Regions from separate parts of the Levilactobacillus yiduensis genome, predicted to be linked through region 2. Evidence: predicted binding sites of a transcription regulator. Region 2 holds the regulator's gene; each other region holds the start of a gene.
What was found. Region 2 encodes HrcA, which represses chaperone genes, less so after heat shock. Its sites were predicted from a motif close to TTAGCACTCNNNNNNNNNGAGTGCTAA; they were not measured.
Positions count from the first base shown of each region.

Region 1: NGM66_RS11440 (ATP-dependent Clp protease ATP-binding subunit) is a predicted target of HrcA. The motif match lies at 3,992-4,018, and genes of this name have one in related genera.
Region 3: clpP (ATP-dependent Clp endopeptidase proteolytic subunit ClpP) is a predicted target of HrcA. The motif match lies at 8,037-8,063, and genes of this name have one in related genera.

Region 1 covers NZ_JAMXAZ010000023.1:28,866-39,203, reverse strand. The annotation lists gene NGM66_RS11460 (glycosyltransferase family 4 protein) at 1-172, opposite strand, end outside; gene ptsP (phosphoenolpyruvate--protein phosphotransferase) at 1,300-3,033, opposite strand; gene NGM66_RS11450 (phosphocarrier protein HPr) at 3,033-3,299, opposite strand; gene ykzS (protein YkzS) at 3,465-3,668, opposite strand; gene NGM66_RS11440 (ATP-dependent Clp protease ATP-binding subunit) at 4,198-6,444, shown strand; gene NGM66_RS11435 (MucBP domain-containing protein) at 6,960-8,060, shown strand; gene NGM66_RS11430 (cation-translocating P-type ATPase) at 8,799-10,338, opposite strand, start outside.
Region 2 covers NZ_JAMXAZ010000009.1:55,533-65,870, reverse strand. The annotation lists gene rnpM (RNase P modulator RnpM) at 15-311, shown strand; gene NGM66_RS07145 (L7Ae/L30e/S12e/Gadd45 family ribosomal protein) at 304-606, shown strand; gene infB (translation initiation factor IF-2) at 654-3,074, shown strand; gene rbfA (30S ribosome-binding factor RbfA) at 3,094-3,444, shown strand; gene truB (tRNA pseudouridine(55) synthase TruB) at 4,138-5,049, shown strand; gene ribF (riboflavin biosynthesis protein RibF) at 5,072-6,028, shown strand; gene hrcA (heat-inducible transcriptional repressor HrcA) at 7,217-8,254, shown strand; gene grpE (nucleotide exchange factor GrpE) at 8,275-8,865, shown strand; gene dnaK (molecular chaperone DnaK) at 8,904-10,338, shown strand, end outside.
Region 3 covers NZ_JAMXAZ010000003.1:75,381-85,718, reverse strand. The annotation lists gene uvrA (excinuclease ABC subunit UvrA) at 1-332, shown strand, start outside; gene NGM66_RS02785 (HdeD family acid-resistance protein) at 600-1,145, shown strand; gene NGM66_RS02780 (FAD-dependent oxidoreductase) at 1,277-2,926, shown strand; gene rapZ (RNase adapter RapZ) at 3,515-4,399, shown strand; gene mgfK (gluconeogenesis morphogenetic factor MgfK) at 4,396-5,409, shown strand; gene whiA (DNA-binding protein WhiA) at 5,412-6,350, shown strand; gene clpP (ATP-dependent Clp endopeptidase proteolytic subunit ClpP) at 7,276-7,872, opposite strand; gene NGM66_RS02755 (hypothetical protein) at 8,140-8,307, shown strand; gene NGM66_RS02750 (LytTR family DNA-binding domain-containing protein) at 8,325-8,771, shown strand; gene NGM66_RS02745 (LiaF transmembrane domain-containing protein) at 8,777-9,514, shown strand; tRNA gene NGM66_RS02740 (tRNA-Arg) at 9,601-9,672, shown strand; gene NGM66_RS02735 (ECF transporter S component) at 10,018-10,338, opposite strand, start outside.

The sequences.
Region 1 (10,338 bases), on a different contig from region 2:
AGAAGCGAAAGACATTGCGCTCGTACACGTTCTTCTCCACGTGTGGATCAGTGGTCGTGAAAATGTAGACTTGGTGCCCCTGTTTTTCCAATTGATCTCGCAACGTCTTAATGGAAGTCGCAACCCCACTCACTTGAGGGAAATAGGTATCCGTAAATATGCCAATGTTCATTGCCAATCCCCCTTGCGTCTTGTGTTTTGGCTAAATAGTTAGGTACTACGCATTTTACAATCATCATAATTATATGGGTTTGCCTAGGTGATTGCAAACGTCAGCGGTAGTTGCTGTCAAATTAATTCTTGCACATTACAGCCACGGTTGATGGTGCTGGCCGCCTTGCCGTTCGCCAAATTTGGACCGTGACGCTGTGGGAAGGACCGGTCGAAGCCAAAGTGCGGTCTTCAACCTCGCTTCGAGCCGAAAGCCACGTCTCGAAGACGCCCGTTTCCAAGTAGATCACTTGAAAACGCCCACGGCTGAGTCCAAATTTAGCTCACTCACGGCTACGTGACAGGTTGTCCACTAATGTGGATGAACGTTGCCATTTCAGCGATTTTTCTGTTAATTTTGTGGTTAACCACCGACGTAACCGGAGGCAGTCAGAGGTGTAGGTTGCTGTGACGCCGGCGAATCGCTCCATAGGCCGCCGACGTTTCCCATAGCTACCGGAATCTCTGACAGCCGCAGGTGGTGGGCGTGGACTAATTTCATGTTCACAATCCTTGTCAGCTGAGTATTATCAAGTGCTTTTGTACTTGCAACCTTTAGTTACGATCCGGCCCGCCTAACGTTTGCCAAATATGGACTGGAATGCGGTGGGCGGACCGGACCGAGCCTGAGAAGCGGTCTCGGCCTCGCTTTGAGCCGAAAAATCACGTCTCAAAGACGCCAGTTCCCTAAACGGTAAAACCCCACCGTTAAGGGAACTCCCACGGCTGAATCCATATTTGACGAACTCTCGGCTACGATGGTGGTTATCAGCAGCAATTGGCCACTCACATCTGCCCACTGTAGTTATGTCAGTTTAACACACTGGCACTGTCCAGACTTTGTTTTGTCACAATCAGCCAAATCGTCGTGCGACTCAAAGACATCCTCCCCTGGAACTATCACATAAACACGATGATTCCTGCATACGCACTGGTTCTCTCGACTAATGGAACCCTAGCTTAACCAGACGTCCCTTTCCTAGCCACTAAAAAATGAGTTTGGGATAAAGCACCCAAACTCATTGGTATTTCCGAACTTATATTGCCGAAACCTGGGCCAAAAGGCACTGGTTCCACTCTTCATTCATCTCAATCTGTTTGATTCAATACATCAGGCACCGCCGCTTGGACCATCGTGACGACCTCCTGGCTGGTGCTGGCTGAGTTTAAGACCGTCTCGACTAAGGATTGGAGCTCCTTGGCGTCCAACTGACTGATCAGCTGGCGCGTCTTTAAGATCGACCCCGCACCCATTGAAAACTCGTCTAGCCCCATCCCCAATAACAGGGGTACCGCAATGGGATCGCCGGCCATCTCGCCACACATCGCCACGGGAATGCCCGCCGCGTGGCCCGCCGTCACGATCCGGTCCACCAACCGCAAAATTGCGGGATGGTATGGCTGGTACAGGTAGGCCACGTCTTGGTTCGTCCGGTCTGCCGCCATGGTGTAGCCGATCAGGTCGTTGGTCCCAATGCTCATGAAGTCGACCTCCTGAGCAAAGCGATCCGCGAGCATGGCCGCTGCCGGAACCTCGACCATCATGCCGACCTGGACCTTGCCCATCGGCACCTTGGCCGTGGTCAGCCGGGAGCGTTCGTCATCATAGATGGCCTTGGCCTGCCGCAACTCGTCTAGCGTGGCAATCATGGGAAACATGATCCGCAAATTACCGTAGGCCGAGGCCCGCAGCAGTGCACGCAACTGGCTCCGAAAGACGTTTTGATGCGCCAAGCTCTGCCGAATCGCCCGTGCCCCTAAGAAGGGGTTGGCTTCTGGCTTTTGCTTCAGATACGGCAACGGCTTGTCGCCACCGATATCGAGCGTCCGAATCACAACCGGCCGCGGGGCCAAGGCCTGGACGACCTGGCGATAGGCCAGAAATTGTTCATCTTCCGTGGGGAGCTGTTCGCTGTCCATGTACAGAAATTCCGTGCGCATGAGCCCGATTGCTTCAGCCCCGTTCTTTAACACGTTCGGGATATCGTTAGCGGTACCGACATTGGCCGCCAGCAGCACGCCGACGCCATCTTGGCTGGTCGTCGTGTGGTGGCGTAACGTCGCGAGTCGTTGCATGTTTGCCGCGCGGTCCTGCATGGCCTGTTTAGCCGTTGCCAGTTCCGGCTTAGTCGGCTCACTAATGACACTGCCCCGCGTCCCATTGACGATGACCATGGTGCCATCCGTCAGATCAGCCGTCGCCGATTGCGTCCCCACGACTGCAGGAATGTTCAGTGACCGCGCCAAGATGGACGAATGCGAGGTACGCCCGCCTAAGTCCGTCACGAAGCCCAGGATGTACTTGGCATCCACTGAGACCGTGTCACTGGGAATCAGATCATGCGTGACCACGACGACGGGTTCCTTGAGCAATGCCAGATCCGGCAACTTCACGCCCAGCAAATGTGCCGTGACCCGCTTGGTAATGTCATGGAGGTCACTGACCCGCTCTTGCATGTACGCGTTTTGTTCCTTCAACCGGCCTTCGTAAATGTTGGCCACGCTCGCCAAGGCAACTTCGGCATTGATCCGCTCGGTTTTGATCTGTGTCTCAACGGCACCAATGAATTCTGGGTCCTGGAGCATCTCAATGTGGGCACTAAAAACCTGGGCACTATCAGCGCCCAGGTTTTTAGTTGCACGAGTTTTAATCGTCTCGACTTCTGAGACGGCTGCTTCAAGGGCCTGATGGAATCGATTTAATTCGTAATCAAGATTAGTGATTGACCGTCTTTTTGTGCGAAGGTCTGGTTCAACAAACCGGTATACCCGGCCGCAAGCCACCCCATCACTGGCGGCAATTCCCTTGAGCATCGCTCTCATTAGTCAGATAAACCCTCTTTTTTCAACGTTTCAGCCACTGCCTTCATGGCATCTGCTTCGTCGTCGCCGTCAGTCGTGATGGTGATGCTGGCGTTTTGGCCAACACCTAAGGACATAACGCCCATGATGGACTTCAAGTTAACGGACTTGTCTTGGTACTGCAAGCTAACTTCTGAGTTGAACTTGCTAGCAGCTTGAACTAATAACGTCGCTGGACGGGCGTGGATACCAGTTTCTGCAGTGACACGAAATTCGCGTTTTTCCATAATTGATCGATCTCCTTTAAGCTTAGGTTGATTTCTTAATCTAACGTGACTCACCCTGACCTTGCGCATGGGCCAAACAACCATTTGGTGAGTTACGCCTACCTTCTAAGAATATCAATCTCGCCTGCAAATTACAAGCATTCATGAACCGCTTACATCAAATAATCATGATTCAGCCTCATTTTGGGCATCGTCGTCATAACGATAGATGAGCTTACCACCCTTGTGGGCCTGACCCACCACCCGTTTCCGTGTTTCAAAGGCCATGAACGCTTTTTGAAACGCTGGAAATTCTTCTGGTGTGACTTCAAATTCATCTAATTTCTTATCTTTCAGCTGATTCATCAGATCAGTAAAATCTTTTGCCAAAGTTTTATTCCTCCTCTTTAAGGTGAGTTGTTTGGGGGGTATCCCAACAGGTGCTCACCAGGCTGAGACTAACAGTATACCCGGAATTGCCGGGACACACCACTTTTTTATCTGTTGCCGAAACGCCGTTAGTAAGGTCGCCAACCCTTAAACCATTCAGCACCAACGCTAATCATTTTCGAATCTTAGCATGGTGCTGAAGGCTTGGTCAGACGCGATTTCCCCCCTACCATTCTAGTCTAGCACGCACTCTACCATCCAGGTAGTCAACGCCTCAGAATATACCCCGTTTTTAAAGATTTGGCCGTTTTCAAGTAGTGATTTTAGCATTCTACCTAGGAGAGTGCTAGAATGAAAATGTTCGCTGGAGATACCCCATTTTGCACCGCTTGTGCCCCGAAACAAATTACTTGCACGGGGACGTGAACGCGGTATAATGTGGTCAATGGTCAAGAAAGGTCAAACCCTTTTGAACGGACCTGCGTGGGTGTTTCCCACGAGAATTCCAGGCAAGAAAGGAGACGACAAGATGCTATGTCAAAATTGCCACCGCAATGAAGCAACGATTCACCTGTACATGAGTGTGAACGGGCAGCGGCAACAAGTTGACCTATGCCAAAATTGTTACCAACTGCTTAAGCAGCAACAAAACGATTCTGGAAATGGAGGTGGCCGTATGGCACAAGATCCATTCGGCTTTGGCAACCTGGATGATATTTTCCGGGCAATGCAAGGCGGCAACAGCAACGATCAAGCTGACTACCGGCAATCCGGTGCCCAATCTGGTCAACCGACCCAACCGACCGGCAACAACGGGGGTAAGGGCAATGGCCTACTCAGTCAGTACGGCTTGAACCTGACCCAGCTGGCGAAGGATGGTAAGGTTGATCCCGTCATTGGTCGGGACAAGGAGACGGCTCAAGTCATCGAAATTCTCAATCGCCGGACCAAGAACAACCCCGTGTTGATCGGGGAAGCCGGTGTTGGGAAGACGGCCGTCATCGAAGGCCTTGCGGAACGCATTGTTGAAGGCAACGTTCCTGAAAAATTAGCCAATAAGCAAATCATTCGGTTGGACGTGGTGTCACTGGTTCAAGGAACCGGGATCCGCGGTCAATTTGAACAACGGATGCAACAATTGATGAAGGAAGTCCAGAGCAATCCGGACATCATCCTCTTTATTGACGAAATCCATGAAATCATGGGTGCCGGCAACGCTGAAGGTGGCATGGACGCGGGTAACGTCTTGAAACCAGCCTTGGCACGGGGAGACTTCCAACTCATCGGGGCTACGACTTTAAATGAATACAGAGATATTGAAAAGGACCAAGCCCTGGCACGGCGGTTCCAACCCGTTACGGTCAACGAACCGAGTGCTGATGAAGCCGTCAAGATTTTACAAGGCATCCAAAAGAAGTATGAAGATTACCACCACGTTCACTACACGGACGATGCCATTGAGGCTGCCGTTCGCCTGTCTGACCGTTACATCCAAGACCGCTTCTTACCCGACAAGGCCATTGACCTGTTGGATGAAGCCGGTTCACGGAAGAACTTAACGATCAACGTGGCTGACCCGAAGGCCATTGACGAAAAGATCAAGGGTGCTGAGGAGCAGAAGCAGGCCGCTTTGAAGCAGGAAGACTACGAAAAAGCCGCCTACTACCGTGATCAGGTCAACAAGTTAGAAAAGTCCAAGGAGACCGCCATGAACGCCGAACAAGATCAATCGGCCACGGTCACCGTTAAGGACATGCAAGACATCGTTGAAGAAAAGACGTCGATTCCAGTTGGCGAGCTGGCAGCTAAGGAACAACATCAGCTGCAAAGCCTCCCCGCTGATTTGGAAAAGCACGTCATCGGCCAAAACGAAGCCGTCGACAAGGTTGCGCGGGCCATTCGCCGGAACCGTATCGGGTTGAACGGCACGGGTCGGCCAATCGGGTCCTTCCTCTTCGTGGGACCAACTGGTGTTGGGAAGACGGAATTAGCCAAGCAATTGGCCAATGAACTCTTCGGCTCCCAAGAGGCCATGATTCGCTTTGACATGTCAGAATACATGGAACCACATTCCATTTCTAAGTTGATCGGGTCACCACCTGGCTACGTCGGCTATGAAGAAGCTGGCCAATTGACGGAACAAGTCCGTCGCCACCCGTACACCTTGATTCTGCTGGACGAAATTGAAAAGGCCCACCCCGACGTCATGAACATGTTCTTACAAATTCTTGACGACGGTCGCTTGACCGATTCTCAAGGCCGGACAGTTTCCTTCAAGGATACCCTGATCATCATGACCAGTAACGCCGGGACCGGTGACGCTGAAGCCAATGTTGGGTTCGGTGCTGCCGCTGAAGGCAAGACCCACTCTGTTCTGGGCAACCTGACCAACTACTTCAAGCCAGAATTTTTGAACCGGTTTGACGATATCATCGAGTTCAATTCCTTGAGCAAGGAAAACTTGATGCACATCGTTGACTTAATGATTGGTGACGTCAACAATATGTTGGCTGGTCAAGGCCTGCACATTCACGTCACTGAACCAGTTGAGGAACAGCTTGTGACTAAAGGGTATAACCCAGCTATGGGTGCTCGTCCATTGCGGCGAGTCATCCAAGAAGAAATTGAAGATCGGATTGCGGACTTCTACCTTGATCACGCGGACGTTAAGAACCTCGTGGCCAAGATTGAAGACGGCAAGATCGTCTTAGCTGCCGACACCGAAGCCAACAAGGCTGACACGGCGGAATCTAAGGCTGATACCGATAAGCAGTAACTTGATTAAACGACAGTTGCCTCCGGGTGGCTGTCGTTTTTTTGGTTTGACCGCAACATTGGACGGTTCTGGCCGCCTTACCGTCCGTTAGATATGAGTCGGAACGCGGTGGGCGGGCGGACGGACCGAGCCAAGGAACGGTCTCGGCCCTCGCCTTTGAGCCGAAGAACGCATCTCAAAGACGCCAGGATTCTAAGTGGCATCAGGTCATGCCGCTTAGAATCCTCCCACGGCTGAACTCATATCTAACGAACTCTCGGCTACGATGGTTTTTACAGACGATACTCGGTCCTACCTATCCAACCATTTCCACTCGCTTAATCTATCGCAATCAGCCGTACTTGACTAACTTACCGGTACGTTTGGTCAAGCGGTGATTAGGCCCCTCACGTCATGTAGAGACCTGTTTTCCGGATTTTTTAACGCGTTATGGAAGCGTTTTGCAATTAGGGTCTGCAATCCAGTCGGAGAATGCGGTATACTGGTTTTAACGAAACTTCTGGAGGTGAACGGACATGGCTTTTTTTGACTGGTTACGGCGGGCAATCGCGCCGACCCGACCGCCTAAACGGCGACCACGACACGCACAACACCGGCTCACCCCCACCCCCGCGGTGCCTGAGCCAGTGACCCCAGCCGTCTCCACACCGGCCACGCCCCTGCCGCCTGCACAACCGGCGCTCCCGTTACCACAGGCTACGACGGCTCAGACTAGTGAAACGCAGCCGACCGCCACGCTAGTCGTTCGGCTGGTCGATACGCAAAATCGGCCGCTTCAGCCCGCCTTGGTGCTGACCGGGCGGTTACATCACTCGGTCAATTTCCGCTTCCCAGAAATTGCGGGCTACGCCTTACAGGACGTTCACGGCTTCACCCAGACGTACCTCAGCGAATACGGTCTGACCACATTGGTCTATGTCCGGCACTGGGGACAGCCCATCATCAGCTATTTGGTCGACTACGATACGGGGCGCCTCTTACAGTTGCCAGGGATTCTACGCGGCCGCTTGGGAACGCCCTTTTCCCTGACGCCCCCGACTGTTCCCAACTACCATATTTTCCAGGCACAGGGTAATCAACGCGGCCGTTTTGCCGAACAACCCGGGCAAGTGGTCTACTACTACCGGCGTGATTCCTGGCAAACGGTTCAGCGGGTTCATCAATTTGTCTTCTTACAGGCCGATCATCAGGTCTACGATGAGCCCAACGGTCAGGCTTACGGCTACCAATTTCCAACAGACTCGCTGTGGCGGCTCTTCATGATCATCACTTTGACCAGCGGTGAAGTCTGGTACAATCTCGGTGGCGAACAGTGGCTTCGCGCCCAGGATACCGTCCGTCGCGACCACCAGTTCATCGACCTTCATCTGCCTGCGCCGGACAAATGGCACCCGCAGAAATTTGAACGCATGGGGACCGTTGATTACGTGCCGGGTGAGGCCGTATCCATTTACCACGAGCCATACGGTGAAACGGCCGGTCAACTCCGGCACGGTGAGGCGCTGGACATTCGCGGTCGCGTGGTCGATGATCAACAGCTGGTCTGGTACCAAATCGGCCCAGACGCCTATATCAACGCGCGCTACGTCCGGCTTGCTAAAATTGAGTATGCTTAGGTGAAAATCGGTTAGAACCTGTTAAGATTAGTCGTTTACAGCTTCATAGTGGGAAATGGCCGCCTACCGTCCACCAAATATGGGTTGGAACGCTGTGGGCGGACCGGACCGAGCCTGAGAAGCGGTCTCGGCCTCGCTTTGAGCCGAAAAACACGTCTCAAAGACGCCAGTTTCCTAAGCGGCATGAACCGCGCCGCTAAGGAAACTCCCACGGCTGAACCCATATTTGACGGACTCTCGGCTACATGAGTGATTAACTACCAATTGCCAACTTAGCCCCTGGCAGCAGTTAACCTATCGACTAACTCCCAGCCAATACAATGTCATTGACAGACGTCAACTTGCCGGAGGCAGCCAGGGTGGAGCCAGCTGTGTCGACGGTGTTGGCTGAGGTTTTTTCTCAGCCTACAGCGTGGGACGACTTGGAAGACTGGTGGGCTTGGCCAGACTTCCAAGCGAACCGGAAGACCGCTTCTCAGGCTGGAGGTGTTCCCCAGAGCAGGCGGAACCCTGGCTGCCGCAGGCTCCTATTTTCACCAATCTCATGGACAAAACATTGTCGGTCCGGGAATCAACTCGCTAAATCTACTTTCAAACTTTATTTATGCCCAAGCAAAACCGGGTATCAGCAACGAATCAGTCGCTGATACCCGGTTTTTTCGTGGTTATTTGCTGGCGGTACTACTGTCATCATGCATGAATTTCGCCAGCTTCATTTTTTCCGTACAGGTCGCTGCCCTAGTCAATTTCAGCTACCCAAGTTGTCTTGCCTCGCCGTTGCCAGCGTTTGGCAATTTCCAAGACCAGCGTTGGCACGAACATCGCTGGAATCACGATCAGCCAAGCCACAAGTGGCAGGCTCACGAGGCCGAACATCCCCTGCAGGCCAGGAACCGTCGCGATGGCGATCACCAAGGCAATAGCCAAGAGCATGGCCCCGTTTAACACCGGATTGCGGCGTAGGCTCTGGCGCGTCACCGGCTGGCGGTCCTTGATGGCGTAGATGTCGATCATCGACCCCACTGCTAGAACCAAGAAGACCATCGTCATCCCCAGCGTTGCTTGTCCAGCGGATAGGCCAAAGCGACTAATCGCGTAGATGCCCAGCGTAAGGAAGGTAAACGTCACGGCTCGCGTCGCCATTCGGCTACCCAGCCCCCGGGCAAACAGACTCTCGTCGTTGGCCACCGGTGGCTGTTCCATCGCTTCCTTTTCGCCCGGCTCACGGGAAATGTAGAAGCCAGGAATCCCATCGGCCAATACGTTGATCAACAGGAGCTGCTCCGCCAGTAACGGGGCGCCCCAGCCCATCAGAACGGCGCCAACCATCAGGAAGATCTGGGCGAAGTTGACCCCCACCAGAAATTCCACGGCCTTCAGGATGTTTTGGTACACGGTCCGGCCTTCTCTGACTGCCGCGATGATCGTCGCAAAATTGTCATCCGTCAAGACCATGTCCGCCGCACCTTTGGAGACCTCCGTCCCCGTGATTCCCATCGCGATGCCGACGTCGGCCGCTTTCAGCGCGGGGGCATCATTGACCCCATCACCCGTCATGGCCACCGTCTTGCCAGCCCGTTGCCAGGCCTGAACGATGCGAATCTTATCGGTCGGTGAGACCCGCGCGTAAACGGCAATGTCGGCGATCTGTGCGTCCAGCTCGGCGTCCGTTAGCGTTTGGAGTTCGTTACCGGACATCACCAGTTGCCCAGGCGTCAGTAACCCAATTTCTTTGGCAATGGCCTCGGCCGTCACCATGTGGTCCCCCGTGATCATCACGGGTTTGATACCGGCCCGCTTCGCTTCACGAATCGCCGGAATCACTTCTGGCCGCGGTGGATCGATAATACCGACCAGCCCGGCAAACGTCAGACCCTGCGTCAGTTCTGCCCAGTCATGCGTCTGTGTCGCCGGCATTACCCGGTATCCCACGGACAAGACCCGTAGCGCCTGCTGCCCAAAACTGTCATGCATGGCCTGCGCCTGAGCCAGTTGGCCAGGTTGCCAGGCAATCGGTAGGCGGTCAAAGGCCCCCTTGACGATGACCAACTGCTGGCCATCCGCCAAACGATGAATCGTTGCCATCGTTTTCTTCGTGGAGTCAAATGGGTCTTCGGCGAGTCGGGGCGCGCGTTTTTCAAATTGTTGCCGGCTCCGGTCATGCCGTGCTAACCAGCGAACGATAGCCAGTTCCGTAGGGTCGCCCATCGTTTCTTCTTGCCCGTTGACCGTCTGGATCTCTGCGTTCGTGGCCAAGCCCAGGTACCGCATCAATTTT
Region 2 (10,338 bases):
GGAGGGTTAGGTCCATGAAACAACGGAAGATCCCCATGCGCAAGGATATTGTGACTGGGGAAATGGCACCAAAAAAGCAATTGGTCCGGGTCGTCCGGAACCAAGCGCAAGAGGTCAGCATTGATCCGACAGGCAAACAGTCCGGTCGGGGCGCATACATTAGCTTGGATGTCGCCATTGCCCAAAAGGCGAAGAAAGAACGGACCTTTGACCACGCCTTTGGTGTCAAAATCGATGACCAATTTTACGACGATTTGATTGCGTACGTTGATCATCAACAAGCGCGGCGGGAATTATTTGACAATGACTAATTCTGAGCGTGCTTTACAATTATTAGGATTGGCCCGGCGAGCAGGTAAATTGGTTACCGGCGAATCCTTTGTCCTAGCCGCTGTGCGGGATCAATCGGCTCGGCTAGTGTTTTTAGCCAGTGATGCCGGTAAGAGTAGTCAAAAACAATTCCGCGACAAAACAACGAGCTATGACGTTCCATTGAATGACTCATTTACCAAGGACCAACTGAGCACGGCCATTGGGTCGGCGCGCACGGTCATAGCAATTACTGATCCGGGATTCGTCCGGAAGTTACAACAATTACTTGAGTAGCCACCTGACGTTCTCGTGATCGGTAGAATATGAAGGAGTGTGAAGATATGGGGAAAAAGCGAATTTATGAACTCGCCAAAGAAATTAATGTCTCCAGTAAACAGATCATCGACAAGGCCGCAGCTAAGGGCTTTCCGGTGAAAAACCACATGTCAACGCTCGGCGAGAACGAAGAACGTCAGTTACGGGCTGCTTTTCAGTCCCACGGGAAGACCCAGTCACAACCTGAAAAGGTGCAAGCGGCGCGGCCAGCCCAATCCGGTAACCAGACGGGGCACGCCACCACGCATAAGCGTGAGGCGAGCCAGTCACAGTCTACTGCCAACCGGGGCGGTCACCAGCAGACCCATGCTGGTAACGACAGCCATCGCGGGCAGTCTTCTGTCAACGGTAACCGGAACCATAACAATGGTAATGGGGGCAGTAATCAGAATCACCGTAACAATAATAAAAATAACAGCCAGACCGGAAATCACAGTGAACAACGTAATTCCGGTACCGGCAGATTTGGTGGAAGCTTGAATAATAATACAAATAATAGTAACGGCCGGCGTGGTAGCAACAACAGCAACAGTCGTGGGGGCCGGAATAACCGGAACAACCGCAATAACCGCCGCCGTAATAACAACAATAATCGTTACAAGAAGAACCAACGGATCAAAGACACGAACCAGCACAAGGGTGCGCCAGAACGGAAGAACAAGGCTTTACCAGAAGTCTTAGTCTATAGCGATGGCATGAACGCCCAAGACCTGGCGAAGATCTTACACCGTTCCTCAGCTGAAATCGTGAAGAAACTCTTCATGTTAGGCGTCATGGTCAACCAAAACCAATCCCTGGATAAGGATACGATTGAAATTTTGGCGGACGACTATGGCATCCAAGCCAAGGAAAAGGTTGAAGTCGACGTTTCCGATATCGACAAGGCCTTCGACGCTGAAATGGCCAATACGGACCATCTCGTACCGCGGGCACCAGTTGTTACGATCATGGGACACGTTGACCATGGGAAGACCACGTTGCTGGACCACTTGCGGCATTCACACATTACCGAGGGTGAAGCCGGGGGAATCACGCAGGCCATTGGGGCTTACCAAGTCCACTACAATGACAAGCTGATCACCTTCTTGGATACGCCAGGACACGCGGCCTTTACCGAAATGCGGGCCCGTGGTGCGGAAATCACCGATATTACCGTGTTGGTGGTTGCTGCGGATGACGGTGTGATGCCACAAACAATCGAAGCTATTCACCATGCCAAAGCGGCTGGTACGCCAATCATCGTGGCTGTCAACAAGATCGATAAGCCGGGTGCTAACCCGAACCACGTCATGGAACAATTGACGGAATATGAATTGATTCCTGAAGACTGGGGTGGCGACACCATCTTCGTTGAAATTTCTGCGAAGTTTGGCAAGAACATCGACGAATTGCTCGATATGATCTTGCTACAAGCCGAAGTGCTGGAATTGAAGGCTAACCCTGAACAAAACGGTGCCGGGAACGTTATCGAAGCCCGTTTGGATCAAGGCAAGGGTTCCGTTGCCACACTGCTGGTTCAGCAAGGGACCTTACACGTTGGAGACCCAATCGTGGTCGGCAACACGTTTGGTCGTGTCCGGACGATGGTCAACGAACGTGGTCGGCGGATCAAGGACGCCGTACCGTCTACGCCAGTTGAAATCACTGGGTTAAACGACGTGCCAGAAGCCGGGGACCGGTTCGTGGTCTTCGACGATGAAAAGACGGCGCGGGCTGCCGGTGAAGAACGGGCCAAGGAAGCCTTGGTCAAGGAACGCCGCAACACGAGTCACGTGACGTTGGACAACCTGTTTGATTCCCTTAAGGAAGGTGAAATGAAGGAAGTTGACGTCATCATCAAGGCTGACGTTCAAGGTTCTGTTGAAGCCTTAGCTGGGAGTCTGAAGAAGATCGATGTTTCCGGTGTCCGGGTCAACATCATTCACTCTGCCGTAGGGGCCATTAACGAAAGTGATGTCACCTTAGCGGAAGCTTCAGATGCCATCATCATTGGCTTTAACGTTCGCCCAACACCACAAGCACGGGCCCAAGCCGACAGTGACAAGGTCGACATCCGCTTGCACAACGTCATCTACAACGCCATCGATGAAATCGAAACGGCGATGAAGGGGATGCTGGAACCAACCTACGAAGAACAAGTCATTGGCCAGATCGAAGTTAAGGATATTTTCCATGCTTCCAAGGTCGGGACAATCGTCGGTGGGATGGTTACCGAAGGCTACGTTACCGCTGACAGCGACGTTCGTTTGATTCGTGACGGCGTGGTCATTTACGAAGGTAAATTAGGTAGCTTGAAGCGTTTCAAGGACGACGTCAAGCAAGTTAAGATGGGTTATGAATTAGGGTTAACTATCGAGAACTATAACGACATCAAGGTAGACGACGTGATCGAAGCCTACGTGATGAAGGAAGTTCCCGTTAAATAAATAATCGGAGGCAACTGTCATGGCACAATATCGAGTTGGCCGGTTGGAACAAGAAATCCAACGGGAAGTTACGGATATTCTCCTCAAACGGGTCCGCGATCCACGGGTCGAGGGCGTGACCGTTACCGGGGTAGAAGTTACCGGTGACTTACAACAGGCAACGATTTACTACAGTATTTTATCCGACAAGGCCTCATCCGCAGAGAAGACGCAACAAGGATTGGACAAGGCCACGGGCCTGATCCGGTCCGAATTGGGTTCTCGCCTGAGCATCTACAAGACGCCAGAATTGACGTTCGAACAAGATTCCTCAGTACGCTACGGTAGCCACATCGATGAACTGTTAAATGAATTACACCACCGCGAGTAATCACGGGGTGCTGAGGTGCTGGTCAGTGTTGGCCAGCACCTTTTTGGGTCCAAATTCACGCGCAACGTTGGCCACACGCCGTTAGTCTGTGGTAAACTATAAGCTATTCTGTGTCATAATTGACTGGCTTGCGTAGTGTTTGGCCGCCTAGCCGTTCGTCAAATATGGGTTGGAACGCTGTGGGCGGACGGGACGAGCCAAGGGGCGGTCTCGCCACCTCGCTTTGAGCCGAAATACACGTCTCAAAGACGCCAGTTTCCTAGCCAGCTAAAAGCGCTGTCAAGGGAACTCCCACGGCTGAGCCCATATTTGACGAACTATCGGCTACTGTGGTGGTTAATAACAATGATGGCCATTAAATAATGTGTTGTCGCCCAGCTCTAGTTGATGACCTGGTAAACTGAACAACCTGTGGTTAACAGACAGCAATCTGCCGAAGGAGGCCAGGGGTGTAGCCAGCTGTGTCGACGGTGTTGGCTGAGGTGTTGGCTGAGGTTTTATCTCAGCCTACAGCGTGGGACGACTTGGGAGACTCGCGGTTTTAGCGAGGCTTTCAAGCGAGGTGGAAGCCTGCTTGCCAGGCTGGAGCCGTTCCCCAGAGCAGGCGGAACCCCTGGCAGCCGTAGGCACTGGTTTAGCCAGTTTCATTGACTTAACCCAAACGATTTCACAAGTAAGAACGGAGGAACCGGGATGGACGGGATTATCCCCTTATACAAAGAACGAGGCCTCACCAGTTTTGACTGTGTGGCCAAATTACGCCACATTCTCCACACCAAGAAGGTCGGCCACAGCGGGACACTTGATCCCAGCGTCGATGGTGTGTTACCCATTTGTATCGGCTCGGCGACCAAGGTCGTGCCATACCTCATGGCTTCCGGCAAAGTTTACCGGGGAACGGTGACCTTTGGCTTGGCTACGACGACCGAGGATCTGGACGGCGACGTCGTAGAACGACAGGCACTGACCCGTCCCTTTACACTGGCTGAATTGACGGCGGGGACGGCCCAACTGACCGGGACCATCCAGCAAACGCCGCCCATGTATTCGGCGGTCAAGGTTCATGGTCGCAAGTTGTACGAGTACGCGCGGGCGGGCGAAACCGTTGAACGGCCAACGCGTACGGTGACCGTTGATCATTTCACCTTGACCGATGCGGGGACGTTTGACGCCGAACAGGGCACGCAGACCGTGGCCTTTGAAGTGGGCTGTTCCAAAGGGACCTACGTGCGGACGTTAGCCGTTGACCTGGGTCTCTTGTTGGGCGTACCGGCCGTGATGGCATCGCTCACCCGGCAACAGAGTGGCGGTTTCACGCTGGACCAAACGGTGACGTTAGACCAGGTGGCCGAAGCCATGGCAAACGAAAATCTGTCGGCCATTTTACGGCCCATCGACTATGCGTTGACGGCTTATCCCCATGTGGCATTGAGCGACCGCGTCTGGGGACTGGTCAAAAATGGCGTCTTTCTCACAGCCGATGAGCTGGATGGTGCCACGGCACCGGAAGTCGCCTTGACGTATCAGGGCGCGACCAAGTGCCTGTACCAATGGTCCGAAGAAAAACAACAATACAAGCCGCTGAAAATGTTTGCGGTGAACTAAGTTTTGAGAAGAGGAATTTCCAATGGAAGTTATTCACATACACCACCCGTTAGATGCACGGCAAATTCCCGATGAGCCAGTGGTCTTGGCCATGGGCTTTTTCGATGGCGTTCATCGCGGGCATCAAGCGGTCATCAACCGGGCCAAAGCGCTTGCCCAAGCCAAAGGTGTTAAGCTGGCCGTCTTGACCTATGATCACCACCCTGCGCTGGTTTACCGGCCGCTACAGGCGGATGACCAGAAGTATTTGAGTCCGATCAACCGCAAGCTCCAGCAGCTGGACCGATTGGGGGTCGACCGGGTCTTTTTGGTCAATTACACCGGCGAATTTGCGGCCCAGACACCGCAAGAATTTGTCGACCACTATTTGGTGGCTTTTCACACGGTGGCGGCAGTGGCTGGCTTTGACCACACTTACGGCAAGAAGGACGTGGCCAATATGGCGCGGTTGCCTGAATATGCGCAGGGACGGTTTGAGGTGGTCACGGTCCCCGAAGAGGCCAGTGGCAACGAAAAGGTTAGTTCTACGCGGATTCGGGCGGCGATGCGTGCGGGTGATGTCGACTTGGTGAACCAATTACTGGGTTACACGTACCGCTCGACGGGATTGGTAGTCCACGGCGAGGCCCGGGGCCGAACGATCGGCTACCCCACGGCTAACGTCATGGCGCCACAGGATGAGTGGATCCCTGGGATTGGCATTTACACGGCCCGGTTGAAGGTTGGGGCCATCTGGTACCCTGGGATGGTCTCTGTGGGCCGTAACGTGACCTTTGGGGATAACCGTCCAGTCACGGTCGAAATGAACCTCCTGGACTTCCAGGGCAACCTGTACGGCGAACCAGTAGAGGTCGAATGGCACCACCGGTTGCGCGGCGAGGTGAAATTCGCGGACGCGGACGGTCTGGTTGCGCAATTAAAGCAAGACGAAGCAGACACGCGGGCCTATTTCCATCAAGTTGCGACGCGTGAATCTTAAATAACTAAAGGTTGCAAGTTTAAAAGTAGCTAAATTTATGGTGACACCAGGGTTTACAGGGATAAAATTAGCCTTTGAACGCACCTTGCTCTGTGCTGGCCGCCTTACCGTTCGCCAAATTTGGACCGTGACGCTGTGGGAAGGACCGGTCGAAGCCAAAAGGCGGTCTTCAACCTCGCTTCGAGCCGAAGACCGCGTCTCGAAGACGCCAGTTTCCAAGAAGTTCACTTGTAAACTCCCACGGCTGAGTCCAAATTTAGCTCACTCACGGTTACGTGACAAGTTGTCCGCTAATGTGGATGTTCAGCGATTTCTCTGCTAATTTTGTGGTTAATCACCGACGTAACCGGAGGAGGTCAGAGGTGCAGGTTGCTGTGACAACGGTGTTAGCTGAGCGTTTTTTCTCAGCTTACAGCGTGGGACGTGTTTGGAGATTGACGGGGTTCGTCAAGCTTCAAACCGAGTCGGCGGACCGCTCCTTAGGCCGCCGGCGTTCCCCATAGCTACCGGAATCTCTGACAGCCGCAGGTGGCGGGCGTGGACTAATTTCATGTTCACAGTCCTTGTCAGCTGAGTATTATCAGGTATTTTTGCACTTGCAATCTTCAGTTAAATAATTTAAAGGGCTTAGCGAACGCGTTGCGGGAGTTAAGTCCTTTTTGGTTGGCCGTTGAAAGTTATCCCAAGATTTTTAGGCCTAGATTTTGGTGGTTGAACGCCATCCCGACAAGAAGTTTAGTAAGAGTAGTGGTATAGGTTAACTTAGATGATAGATTTAGAGACACTAGTTAATTAGGCAAGTGTGGGCGATAGGCACTACCGTAGCCGGGAGTTCGCCAAATATGGGCTCAGCCGTGGGAGTTCCCTTGGCAGCGCTTTTGGCTGGTTAGGGAACTGGCGTCTTTGAGACGTGCATTTCGGCTCAAAGCGAGGTGCCGAGACCGCCCTTTGGCTCGTCCCGTCCGCCCACAGCGTTCCAGCCCATATTTGGCGAACGGTAAGGCGGGCCAGTCACCACAATCCATCCTGAAACCGCTGTATTCTGAGGGAATTCTAAAAAATTAGCACTTAAACCCAACGATTGCTAAAAATTCTACCAGATTTCTTGACTTCAAAACCCGGTTTTGCTACATTATATATGTGACTTAGCACTTGTGTTGTTTGAGTGCTAAAAAAGGGGTGATTGTGATGCTTTCAGAAAGACAAATGATGATTCTGCGAGCCGTTGTCCGCGACTTTACCAACACTGGTGTGCCGGTGGGGTCTAAGGCATTAGCCAAGCAGTTACCCATCCACGTAAGCTCAGCGACAATTCGTAATGAAATGGCGGCGTTGGAGGAACAGGGCCTGATTAAAAAGACTCACTCGTCTTCCGGCCGGATTCCTTCGGTTGAAGGGTACCGGTATTACGTTGACCATTTGGTAAAACCCGATCCGTTGCGGCCCAACGATATCGACGTGATTCAGTCCTCGTTAGGTGGCGATTTCCACAAGATTGACGAAATTATTTCGCAATCGGCCACGATCTTATCCAACCTGACGAGCTATACCGCGTTTACGTTGAAGCCGGAATTAAAGGACAGTCGGCTTAGTGGTTTCCGGTTGGTTCCCCTCGGTAAGCGGCAAGTGATGGCGATCCTGGTCACCGACAGTGGTGACGTGGAAAACCAGACATTTGACGTGAGTGAGTCCGTGACCGGCGACCAGTTAGAGGCCGTTGTTCGGCTGATCAATGATCAGTTGGTCGGGTTGACGCTTCCAGAAGTGGTTCAAAAGCTGCAGGCGGATATTCCAATGAAAATTGCCAATTACCTGCAGAGTCCAGAAGGCTTTCTGGATATTTTCGGCGACGTGTTGACGCGGGCCGCGCAAGAGCGGTTCTACGTTGGCGGTCGACTGAATCTGTTGAACTTCTCGCAGGATAGCGATGTTGATTCACTGAAGTCGTTGTATTCATTGATCGATAAGACCGATGATATCGCCAACGTCTTGGGGCAACCGCGGGATAACATTTCCGTGCAAATTGGCAATGAAATGACCAACGATGCCTTGAGAAACTTCAGCCTGATCACCGCCACCTACGACGTGAACCAACATGGTAAGGGTATGATCGCTATTTTAGGACCGACCCGCATGCCGTATTCACGGATGTTAGGGATTGTCGGTGCGTTTCGTGAAGAGCTCGCGAAGAAACTGTTAGATTACTATCGGTTCTACGACGAGTAAAGAAAGGGAGGTTTTTTATCGTGGCTGACAAGCAACAACCATCCACTGATGATGAAACTGCGGCAAAGGCCGCCACTACTAAGCAAGACCCAGACAAGACTGAGCAAGCCGCACCAGCGGACAAGAAGCCCACTGATAAGTCGACGCCAACGGTCACCGCGGAGGCTTTAGCCGCTGTGCAAAAGAAGGCGGATGGCTTCGAGGACAAGTACCTGCGCGCCGAAGCGGAAGTGCAAAACATGCAGACCCGTTACCAAAAGGAACAGGCCGCGCTCATCAAGTACGATGGTCAGCAACTCGCTAAGGACGTGCTCCCCGTGATCGATAACTTGGAGCGGGCCTTAGCAGTCGAAGCGACTGATGAGACGAGCAAGCAGATCAAAAAGGGTGTGCAGATGACCTACGATCACATGGAAGACGCCTTGAAGCGTAATCACGTGACGGAGATCGCCGCACTGGGCCAGAAGTTTGACCCGACCTTGCACCAAGCGGTTCAGTCGGTCCCAGTCTCTGATGGGCAAACGGCTGAAACGGTGGTCAATGTGCTCCAAAAGGGCTACCAACTAAAGGACCGGGTACTCCGGCCCGCTATGGTTGTCGTTGCTCAATAAATTTATAAATAAAAAATTAAAAAAAGAGGGAATTTTTGATGGCAAGTAACAAGATTATCGGAATTGACTTAGGGACGACTAACTCTGCCGTTGCCGTTCTTGAAGGCAGTACGCCAAAGATCATTGCGAACAAGGAAGGCGCCCGGACGACGCCATCCGTTGTCGCTTTTAAAGATGGTGAAACCCAAGTCGGTGAAGTTGCTAAGCGTCAAGCAATCACTAACCCGAACACGATTTCATCTATCAAGAGTCACATGGGTGAAGCAGGCTTCAAGGAAACCATTGAAGGCAAGGACTACACGCCAGAACAAGTTTCCGCAATGATTTTACAACACTTGAAGTCCTTCGCTGAAGACTACATTGGTGACACGGTTGATAAGGCCGTTATCACGGTGCCAGCTTACTTCAACGATGCCCAACGGCAAGCAACTAAGGATGCTGGTAAGATCGCTGGTTTGAACGTTGAACGGATCATCAACGAACCAACGGCCGCAGCCTTAGCTTACGGCTTGGACAAGCAAGACAAAGATGAAAAAGTCATGGTCTATGACCTTGGTGGTGGGACCTTTGATGTGTCCATCCTGGACTTAGGTGACGGTGTCTTCGACGTGCTGTCAACGAACGGGGATACCCATTTAGGTGGGGATGACTTTGACCAAAAGATCATGGACTGGTTGATTGCCGGTTTCAAGGACGAAAACGGTGTTGACTTATCCAAGGATAAAATGGCCGTTCAACGGTTAAAGGACGCTGCTGAAAAAGCGAAGAAGGACCTCTCTGGGGTTACCGAAGCACAAATCAGCTTGCCATTTATTTCCGCTGGCGACAATGGCCCATTGCACTTGGAAAAGAGCTTGACACGGGCCAAGTTCAACGAATTAACGGCTGACTTGGTTGAAAAGACGCGGATCCCAGTTGAAAACGCCTTGAAGGATGCCGACTTACAAGCCGGCGACGTTGACGTTGTCATCTTAAACGGTGGGTCTACGCGGATTCCAGCTATTCAAGAAGCCGTTAAGAAGTGGACGGGTAAGGAACCTAACCACTCCATCAACCCTGATGAAGCCGTTGCTTTAGGTGCCGCTGTCCAAGGTGGGGTCATCACTGGTGACGTCAAGGACGTTGTCTTATTGGATGTCACGCCATTATCCTTGGGTATTGAAACCATGGGTGGGGTCTTCACGAAGTTGATCGACCGCAACACCACGATTCCTACCAGCAAGTCCCAAGTCTTCTCAACCGCTGCGGATAACCAACCAGCCGTTGATATCCACGTCTTACAAGGTGAACGGCCAATGGCTGCTGACAACAAGACGTTGGGTAACTTCCAACTCGCTGACATCCCAGCTGCACCTCGTGGTGTTCCACAAATCCAAGTGACCTTTGATATCGATAAGAACGGTATCGTGAATGTTTCCGCTAAGGATATGGGCACGAACAAGGAACAAAAGATCACCATCAAGAGTTCCGACG
Region 3 (10,338 bases), on a different contig from region 2:
TCTACATCCTGGACGAACCAACGACGGGGCTGCACACGGACGATATCAAACGCCTGTTGACGGTGCTCCACCGGTTGGTCGACAAGGGCAACACGGTCTTGGTCATCGAACACAACTTGGATGTCATCAAGACAGCGGATCACCTGATCGACTTGGGTCCTGAAGGTGGAGAAGCTGGCGGAAACGTAGTCGCTACCGGAACGCCAGAAGAGTTGGCGGAGGTCACGGAGAGTTACACGGGCCAGTACCTCAAGCCAGTCTTGGAACGCGATACAGCGCGGACCAAAGAAGACCAGGCAACGGTAAAACCGAAGCCAGCCAAGACAAAGTAATGTAAGTGTAAAAATGGCGGTGGTGAATGACAACTTGCGGGTTGTGGTTCACTGCCGTTTTTGTGTTCTTTACGGTAATTTTGAGATGCTCGCAGCCAAATGACCAGCACAAGTCGTCACAAAATTGTCACAGATGGGTCGTAGCGTTGATGGTTCACGGTTTTGCGCACCAATGATTGGTCCTCGAACTTGTCGCGCGGCTGAAAAACCAGTACAATGGTTGAAAACCAGTCAACACTTGGCTGGTGTTGTGAGGAGATTTTGCTAATGTTTAATATGAATCGTACCCGTTGGGGATTTGACTGGGGCGAGTTCATCCTCGGCATTCTGTTTATCGTTGCCGCGGCTGGACTTTTGCGTTCTCCCAAGATTGGCTTGACGGGACTTGCTATTATTTTTGCGTTTATGGCGCTCCTGAGTGGCTTGACCACGATTGCTGGCTACAAGAAGCTGCGCGACGTGACCGGTATTCGGGCGAACTTCGCCGTGGTCTTCGGGGTGTTAGATATCCTGATTGCCGTCGTGTTCTTCTTTGACATGAACAGTGCCATTGTGACGCTGGGCTACCTATTTGCCCTGTGGTTCATCTTTGATTCCATCGAACGCTTGCTGGTTGCCAGCCATTTACGGGACTTCGGTGGCCTGTGGTTTTGGCTGTCCGTGGTATTGGATGTTATCAGCTTGGTCATTGGAATCATGTTGTTCATTCACCCAGTGGCCGCAGCCTTGTCATTGAACGTGTTGATTGCGTTCTTCTTCGTGATTTTTGGCGTCAACGCCATTTGGATCGCGATTGCACGCAGTCGGTCTTAATAAATAATTTGTCGCAGCTATGGCTTCTGTCATGGCTGTTTTTTTGTAAACAAAATAGTTGCGTCCCTTTAGGACCCGGGTATACTGAAAGCTATTACATCCCTGATGGAACAGGGGAGAGGAGCGTCATTATGAAAGTTCTGATTGTTGGCGGCGTGGCCGGCGGTATGTCAGCTGCGACTCGGTTGCGGCGGCTGGATGAAACGGCGGAAATCGTGGTGTTAGAGCAGGGGCCATACGTTTCATTTGCCAACTGTGGCTTGCCGTACCACTTGGCTGGCGAAATTGCTAATCGAGATGCGTTGATCGTCCAAACGCCAACGAAGCTACGGCAACGGTTCCGCATTGATGTTCGGGTCAATCAGCGTGTCACGGCAGTTCATCCGGACCGCCATCAAGTTGACGTCGTTGTGGCGGGGAAGACCGTGACCGAAGATTATGACAAACTCATTTTGGCGCCCGGGGCCGTACCGATCGTCCCCCAACTCCCCGGATTAGCCGCGGCGAAAAACGTGATGGTTCTGCGCAACATACCAGATTTGGACCGCATCATGGCTCAATTGAACGACACGGCGGCGCGAGCGGTCACGTTGGTCGGTGGGGGCTTCATTAGCCTGGAAATGGCCGAGGCCTTGCGTCAACGTGGCTTAGCCGTGACAATCGTGGAACAGGCTGATCACATTTTGGCACCACTAGACGAAGAAATAGCGGCCTACGTGCAACAAACCTTGACGCAGCACGGGGTCCGTGTCATCACCGGTCAAGCTGTGACTGCCGTTAAGCACGCTGGTCGAACACTGACACTGAGCGACCACACGCAGTTACAAACAGATCTGACAATTCTAGCAGTAGGGGTGCGGCCAGCCACGGACTTTCTCGTCGGAAGTGGGATCAAATTGGGCCTGCGGGGTGGCATTGAAGTGGACGGGACCTACCAAACCAGCGTGCCTGACGTCTTTGCGGTTGGGGATGCCATCGTGGTGCAAAAGCAAGTTTCCGGCAAGGCGGATCTCATTTCACTGGCCTCGCCAGCCAATCGGCAGGGTCGCCAAGTGGCGGATAACCTAGCCGGACTGCCACGGCGAAATCGGGGGAGCCTGGGCACGGCCATTGTCCGGGTCTTTGACCTGGCCGCGGCCGTGACGGGACTCAATGAGGCGGCCTTGCAGGCGCAACAGTTGCCATATCGGGCGGTACACTATCGTGGGGATGACCACGCCAGCTATTTCCCTGGCGGCAAGCCAATGGTGTTGAAGCTATTATTCAATCCACAGACCGGCCAACTTTACGGCGCACAGGGGGTCGGCAGTGGCGTGGACAAACGCATCGACGTGTTGGCCACGGCCATCAAGGGTCATTTGACTGTCGCCGATTTACCAGAATTGGAGCTGAGTTACGCGCCGCCATTCAATTCGGCCAAGGATCCGGTCAATCTGGTGGGCGACATGGCGTTAAACATTGTTGATGGTCTCAGCGACAATCTCCAGTGGTCAGCGTTAAAAGCCGCGGAAGTCGCTGGCAGACAGCTACTGGACGTCCGCAACCCAGACGAATTGCAAGCCGGCCGGTTCCCCGGGGCCATCAATATCCCGCTGGACCAATTACGGGAACGACTAGACGAATTATCCAGCGAGCAACCATACATCGTTAGTTGCCAAAGTGGCCACCGCAGTTACGTGGCAGAACGGATCTTGAAACAACACGGGTTTGACGTGATCAACCTCGACGGCGGCTTCTCGCTGTACCACACGGTTCGCCCTGACGAACTGTTGTATGACTGAGCATGCGTCTATACGAACCGCCTACTCTGGGGATGTCATTAGCCGGAGAGGCGGTTTTCTGGTTTGCTTGGAAAACTGGCCTAGTTCACCAGTCTGAAAGGTGTTTTGCTCAGTGATTAGACAGAAATGGCTGGTTTGAGGTCGATACAGTTGGCATCATTAATTGCCAGCTGACTTCGGCGGGGAAGGACCTGTCGGTGAGTCTGAATTAGGTCAGATTTAGCCGTACCGGGACTATTGGCAATGGCCAGTTGATGGTTAACCACTCCTGTAGCCGAGAGTCTGCCAGCACAGACCGGGCAGCCACAAACAACTTGTATCAATGATTCTAGGCAACTCCGCCTCTCAATCGTTAGGTCCTTACTGATACCAACGAAATCCAACCGCCATTTGTGGCCCCCGCTGCCAAGAACTTTAAACTTTCTTAGGAAGTGCACAGCGTAACGCCGAAGGTCTAGCGGAAGCGGCAAGCAAATTCAGTGGCCAAACCGACCAAAATTGACGTAATTTAAGAGAATTGTTAGGAAAAGACACACCCGGTGTGTTATACTGCATAAAGATTGTTTTCGAAAGGAGCGGAGAAGAGCCATGACTGAAGATATTCGGTTGGTGATCATTACCGGGATGAGTGGTGCCGGCAAGACCGTCGCCATGCAAAGCTTTGAAGATTTAGGCTACTTTTGTATTGATAACATGCCACCTTCGCTGCTGCCCAAGTTTTGGGATTTAGTGCGTGAGTCAGGTAAATTATCCAAGATTGCGTTAGTGATCGATTTACGCTCACGGGCATTTTACGACGAAATCGTGCGCATGCTAAATGATGTAGCGGTCCACGGTACCATGAACGCCCAGGTTCTGTTCCTGGACGCGTCGGATGAGGAACTGGTTTCACGCTACAAGGAGACACGGCGCTCACATCCCTTGGCCCGTAACGGTCGCGTGATGGAAGGTATTCAGCGTGAACGGAAATTGCTGGCGCCGATTCGGCAGGCGGCCCAGTTGGTACTGGATACCACTAACCTCAGTCCCCGTAAGCTCCGTGAAGAGATTTTCCACAATTATGAAACAGAAACGACGAATGCCTTTCACATCGAAGTCATGTCGTTTGGCTTTAAGTATGGCTTGCCCATCGACGCCGATATCGTGATGGACGTGCGGTTTTTGCCGAATCCTTACTACTTGCCAGAACTCCGGGAACAGACTGGTTTAGACCAACCCGTTTACGAGTACGTCATGACGCATCCGCAAACGGAGAACTTTTATCAACAGTTCTTGGGCCTGCTACAGACTATCGTGCCGGGCTACAAAAAAGAGGGTAAGTCCAGTCTGACCATTGCGATTGGTTGTACCGGCGGCCAACACCGGTCCGTTGCCTTAGCCCAACGCCTCGGCAAGGCACTGGGGGACAGCTATCCGGTCCACGTGACCCACCGCGACATCAACAAGCGAAAGGAGTCCGCTAATCGATCATGAGAGAGCTAAATAGTAGCCGCCGCCCGAAAATCGTGGTCATTGGCGGTGGAACGGGACTCCCCGTAATCTTACGCAACCTGCGTGACCAAGATGTCGATATTACGGCAGTGGTCACGGTTGCTGATGACGGGGGTTCTTCTGGTATCATTCGGCATTACGTGAACGTCGTGCCGCCTGGTGATATTCGCAACGTCATGGTGGCGCTGGCGGAAGTGCCAGACATTTATAAAGACTTGTTCCAGTACCGGTTTGAGACGACGGATGATTTCTTTGCCGGTCACGCGATCGGAAATCTAATCATTGCCGCCTTGTCGGAAATGAAGGGCGGTATTTTTGATGCTGTTCAGGAACTGTCCCAACTGATGCGTGTCAATGGCCACATTTATCCGGCGGCCGATGAACCGTTGGAGTTGCACGCCCAATTTGCGGATGGCAGTACCCTGAGTGGCGAGTCGGAAATCACGGCCGCCCACAAGCTCATCAAGCGGGTGTGGGTCGAGACTAGCGACCATCACCAGCAGCCGCAAGCCGTCCAGCCGGTCATCGATGCCATCATGAACGCTGATCAAATCGTCTTGGGGCCCGGGAGCCTATTTACCAGCATCCTGCCCAACCTGATGATTGAAAGCGTCGGCAACGCGGTCAAGGAGACGTCGGCGGAAGTCGTTTACATCTGCAACATCATGACGCAAAAGGGTGAAACGGAAAACTTCACCGATGCCGATCACGTGCGCGTCTTGAACCAGCATTTACACACAAATTTTATTGACACGGTGTTGGTCAACACCCGCAAGGTGCCTGACCAATACATTGATTACCAACGCTGGGACGAAATGTCTCAACCGGTGCGGCATGACTTTCAGGGACTCCGTGATCAGGGGTGCCGGGTCATTTCGACCGACTTTTTACAATTACGCGATAATGGGGCTTTCCACAACGGGCAAGAGGTCGTTCATGAACTCTTGAACTTAATTGGCCAGCCGCGTTACCGAATGAAACGGAGGCCTTAACGGTGTCATACGCCAGTGAAGTCAAAAAAGAATTAACCACCCTGGAGGTTCACCGCGACAACGCCAAGGCTGAATTAGTCGCCTTGATCCGGATGAACGGCGCCCTTGGGCTCGCCAATCATCACTTTGTCTTGAATGTCCAAACAGAAAACCCGGCGATTGCCCGGCGGATGTACCAGTTGCTCAAGCAATTCTACGATTTGGAAAGTGAATTGCTGGTGCGGCGTAAAATGAAGCTCAAAAAAAATAACCTGTACATTGTCCGAGTCAAAACGGGAGCCACGGAAGTCTTATCCGACCTCGGTATCTTTGACGGGATGCAGCTGTTGGAGTCCGTGCCAGATGAAATCTTAAACGATGACATGCGGGTCCGCTCTTATTTGCGCGGTGCCTTTCTGGCGGGCGGGTCCGTCAACAACCCCGAAACCAGTCGCTACCACCTGGAAATCTACTCACTATACGAGGAGCACAACCAGATGATTGCGGAAATGATGAACCGTTATGACTTGAATGCTCGGACCATCGTGCGACGGAGTGGGTACATCACGTACTTGAAGGGTGCCGAAAAGATTGCGGACTTCCTGTCCCTGATTGGCGCCACCACGGCCATGCTGCGGTTCGAAGACGTCCGCATCATGCGGGACATGCGCAACTCGGTCAATCGGTTGGTCAACTGTGAAAACGCCAATATGGACAAGGTGGCCAACGCCTCGACCCGACAGCTCGATAACATTCAGTTTATTGAAGCCACGGTCGGCCTGGGGCAACTTCCAATCAAGTTACGTGAAGTTGCTGAAACGCGGATGGCCCATCAAGAGGTCAGTTTGAAAGAACTCGGTGACCTGGTTCCCGGCGGTCCTATTTCCAAGTCCGGTATCAATCACCGCTTACGTAAAATCAATGACTATGCCAAGCACCTTCGTGAAGAAGCTTCGGCGTAGGGGAAAGCGACTTTCAGCTAATGGTGCTGGGGGCCGTTTTTTCTGTTAGTCTTTAAAAATTGCAAGCTTGAAAGTAGCCAGGGCCATTGTGACACTTGAGTTCATGACGGAAAATTAGTTTCTGAACGCAAGATAGTTCGTGCTGGCCGCCTGACCGTTCGCCAAATTTGGACCGTGACGCTGTGGGAAGGACCGGTCGAAGCCCAAGAGCGGTCTTCAACCTCGCTTCGAGCCGAAAACCACGTCTCGAAGACGCCCGTTTTCAAGCAGTTCACTTGAAAACGCCCACTGCTGAGTCCAAATTTAGCTCACTCACGGCTACGTGGCAGATTGCCATTAATGTTTGCCATTTCAGCGATGCCACTAACTGGGCCAACACCACTGGGGGGCGCTGAATTGCCGGTTGACGCCGACGGATTGGCGCTTCTCAGTCCCACCGAATTGGATTAGATGTGACTGTAGTTCACCTGTTGCCAAGGACTAACCTAACCGACTAGTGAAACATCTCTGTAGCCGGGAGTCCGCTAAATATGAGCTCAGCCGTGGGAGTTCCCTTAGCGGCATGGTTCATGCCGGTTAGGGAACTGGCGATTTTGAGACGCGAACTTCGGCTCAAAGTCGAGGAGACGAGACCGCTTCTTGGCTTGTCCCGCCGCCCACCGCGTTCCGGCTCATATTTGGCGGACGGGAGGCGGCCAGCCCCCACATCTCTGACAGCCGCAGGTGATGGGGGGCTAACTTTAATGTCTGCAATCCCCGTCAGCTAGGTATTATCAGGTATTTTGCGTTTGCAATCTTTGGTTAGTCTTAATCTCTGAATCGAAAAGACAAGCTCAACCGATCCGTTAGTGGTGGGACTCAAGTGTTTAGTGCAAAAAAAATAACACCAACCCAAGCCGGGCCGGTGTTATTTTTAATTAGTCGATTACTTCTTTTGTTCGCTACTGTTGGTCATGATGTGGTCAATCAAACCATAATCAACGGCTTCTTGCGCACTCAAGTAGTTGTCCCGTTCGGTATCTTGGTTCAGACGTTCAACGGGTTGACCAGAGTTTTCAGCCAAAATCTTGTTGATCAATTCACGGGTCTTCAAGATCTCACGTGCAGCAATTTCAATTTCAGTTTGTTGCCCTTGAGCACCACCTGATGGTTGGTGAATCATGACTTGGGCATGTGGCAATGCAAAACGCTTGCCCTTAGTCCCGGATGAAGCCAAGACACTGGCCATGGAAGCTGCCATCCCCAACGTAATGGTTTGCACGTCGGATTGGATGAAGTTCATGGTATCGTAAATGGCCAAGCCGGAAGAAACCACACCACCTGGTGAGTTGATGTACAACGAAATGTCCTTAGTGGAGTCTTGGGCGTCCAAGAAGAGCAATTGCGCAATGATGGCGTTTGCCATGTCATCTTCGATTGGGCCAGATAACATAATGATCCGGTCTTTTAAGAGTCGTGAATAGATATCATAGGCCCGTTCGCCACGGGATGATTGTTCAATAACTGTTGGTACTAAATTCATGACTAGATAGCCTCCCTTATTAACTATTGAATGGCTAGCGTTTCGCTAACATGTTGTTAGTGTACCGCTATGGTCAAAGTAGGTCAAACAATATGACTTACCATTTCGGCCAGAACCAATTAACTAAAACCATCATAACAGAGTTTGGCCAAACGTCACGTATTCTGTCAGTCGAATGGGGAGAGTGCTAACGCCGTGAACCGGGGTGGCAACGCTGTGAAGTCAATCAGAAGGGCGGTTTTAAGTGAATTTGCAAACACCCATCGATTGTGTCAGGAACCAGTGATCAGCGGCGACCAGCAGGCGGGCCAGTCCTTGCGGCGTAGCGGGCAGAAGGTTTGCTCACCGAACTTAGGCGACCACTTGCGTTGGTTAATTGACCGGTCACGCTACCGTTATTTATTTTTGCCAGTGGATATGGTTTACTTGAAATAACGAAAGGGGGTGGCGATTTGAAAATCCACGTGGAAGTTGATGAGACGGCATCGGAACCGGATGTGACCATTCGCGCGGCAGCTAATACGGACGTCAGTCAATTGGTGGCGGCCCTAGAAGCTGCCAGTGCTTCGGCCAAACGACTTACGCTACGCCAGCGCGGGCAGAATTATCAAGTCCGAGTCGGTAGCATTTTATTCCTGGAAGCGGCGGATCACCAAGTGATGGTCCACACGGCTGATGACGTCTACGTTACGCGACAGCCCTTGTACGAGCTGGCTGACGCGTTGCCCACAACTTTCCAGCGGGTCTCCAAGTCCGCCATCCTCAACCGTGAGCAAATCTTATCGTTGACCAAGTCCGTCACGGGTAATTTGGTTAAATTTCAGAAATCACACAAGCAACTCTACGTGTCGCGGCGCTACTACAAGGCGCTCAAAGAGGCACTAGAACGAGAGGGGTAAAGCAGATGCATCGAAATTGGTTTTGGGGTGTTTTCCTAGTGTTGGCGGCAGGTATCTTAGTGACCAGCCAACTGGGCATTTTCACCTATCATATTGGATTTTGGACGTTGTTGCTGGCGATGTTTTTAGTCGCGGCGTTTGTCGAAAGCGTGATTCACGTCACGGTAGGGGGGATGGTGTTTTCCTTAGCCTTTCTGGCCATCATCTTCGCTAAGCCGCTGGGGATTGCGACCCTGGCACCCTGGACGATTCTGGGGGCGGCGGTCCTGTTAACGGCGGGTCTGTCACTGATCATCAAGCCGCGTTGGCGCTGGCATCACCATGGCCCACGGGTAATCGTGAATGGTCAGGATTGGCATCACCGGCATGGCCACGACTGGGAAGAAGAGGACGTGCAGAACAGCGACGAGGCGGAAATTCTAGTTGACGTGAACATGAGTAGCAGTATTCGCTACCTGCAATCACAGGATTTTAAACGGGCCGTCATCAAGGTTTACATGGGTAATGCCAAGGTGTACTTCGACAACGTTGCGCTGAATCCAGACGGCGCAGAGATCGTGGTCGACGATTCATTTGGCGGCACGGAGTTGTTCATTCCTAAGAACTGGAACGTGCAAAATAACGTCAACACGGGCTTCGGCGCGGTTGAAGAAAAGGGCACGGCCACGCCCGACCGGACGACGCCACAAGTCACGATTCACGGGAATGTGTCCTTTGGTGGGGTCACGCTGATTTACATCTAATCCGGAAGAAATTTTCAACGACCCCTTGAATTTATATTCAGCATCAGGTATAGTAATTAGGTGCTCAAAAATACTGATGCTGATAGGCGCCCGTAGTGTAATGGATCGCACGTAAGATTCCGGTTCTTGAAATGGGGGTTCGATTCCCTCCGGGCGCACTTATAGTTAGGATAGGTCGTGATAGGACGTGAAAACGTTGCTATTGCGGTCTTTTCTTTTTGTTTGATGCAGATTAATCGTGGACAAATGTACACCGAAATGTACACCAATGTGACTGAAGGCGGTATACACCACTCGTGTACACCGCTAGATGATACCGTCCTATCTGGTATCTAGACCAGCTGGGATAAGGGTTTAGTCAGGCTATTAGATTATTTTAATTTATTGGATTTGAAACCAAAAAAACGCGCTCACAAGTAACGTGAACGCGTAGAAAATTAATGATTAACTCAGGGTGAGCAGTCATAAATCGCGGCCGGCCACCCGTGTAGGACCAATACTGATTAGGCTCTGAGCCGATCCCAGCGGTTACGTAGGGGCCGGGCAATCAACGGGGCAACTAGAACATCTAAAATAAACTCTGGAATCCCGTTAGTCAGTAAGGAAATCATCAGCACGTAGCCCAAGGTTTGGTTACCCTTGGCGCCGAACGCCGTGGCGACGGCGGGCGTTTGGTAGAAGAAAAAGACCAGGCCTAGGACCAAAAGGGTGTTGACCAACGCCGCACAACCGGCGGCAACTTGCATGGCGCGACGCTGAGACCACTGACGGTTACGGCCCCAGGTGTAGAGTCCACCAGCCGCTAGCCCCATCAGCAAGCGGGG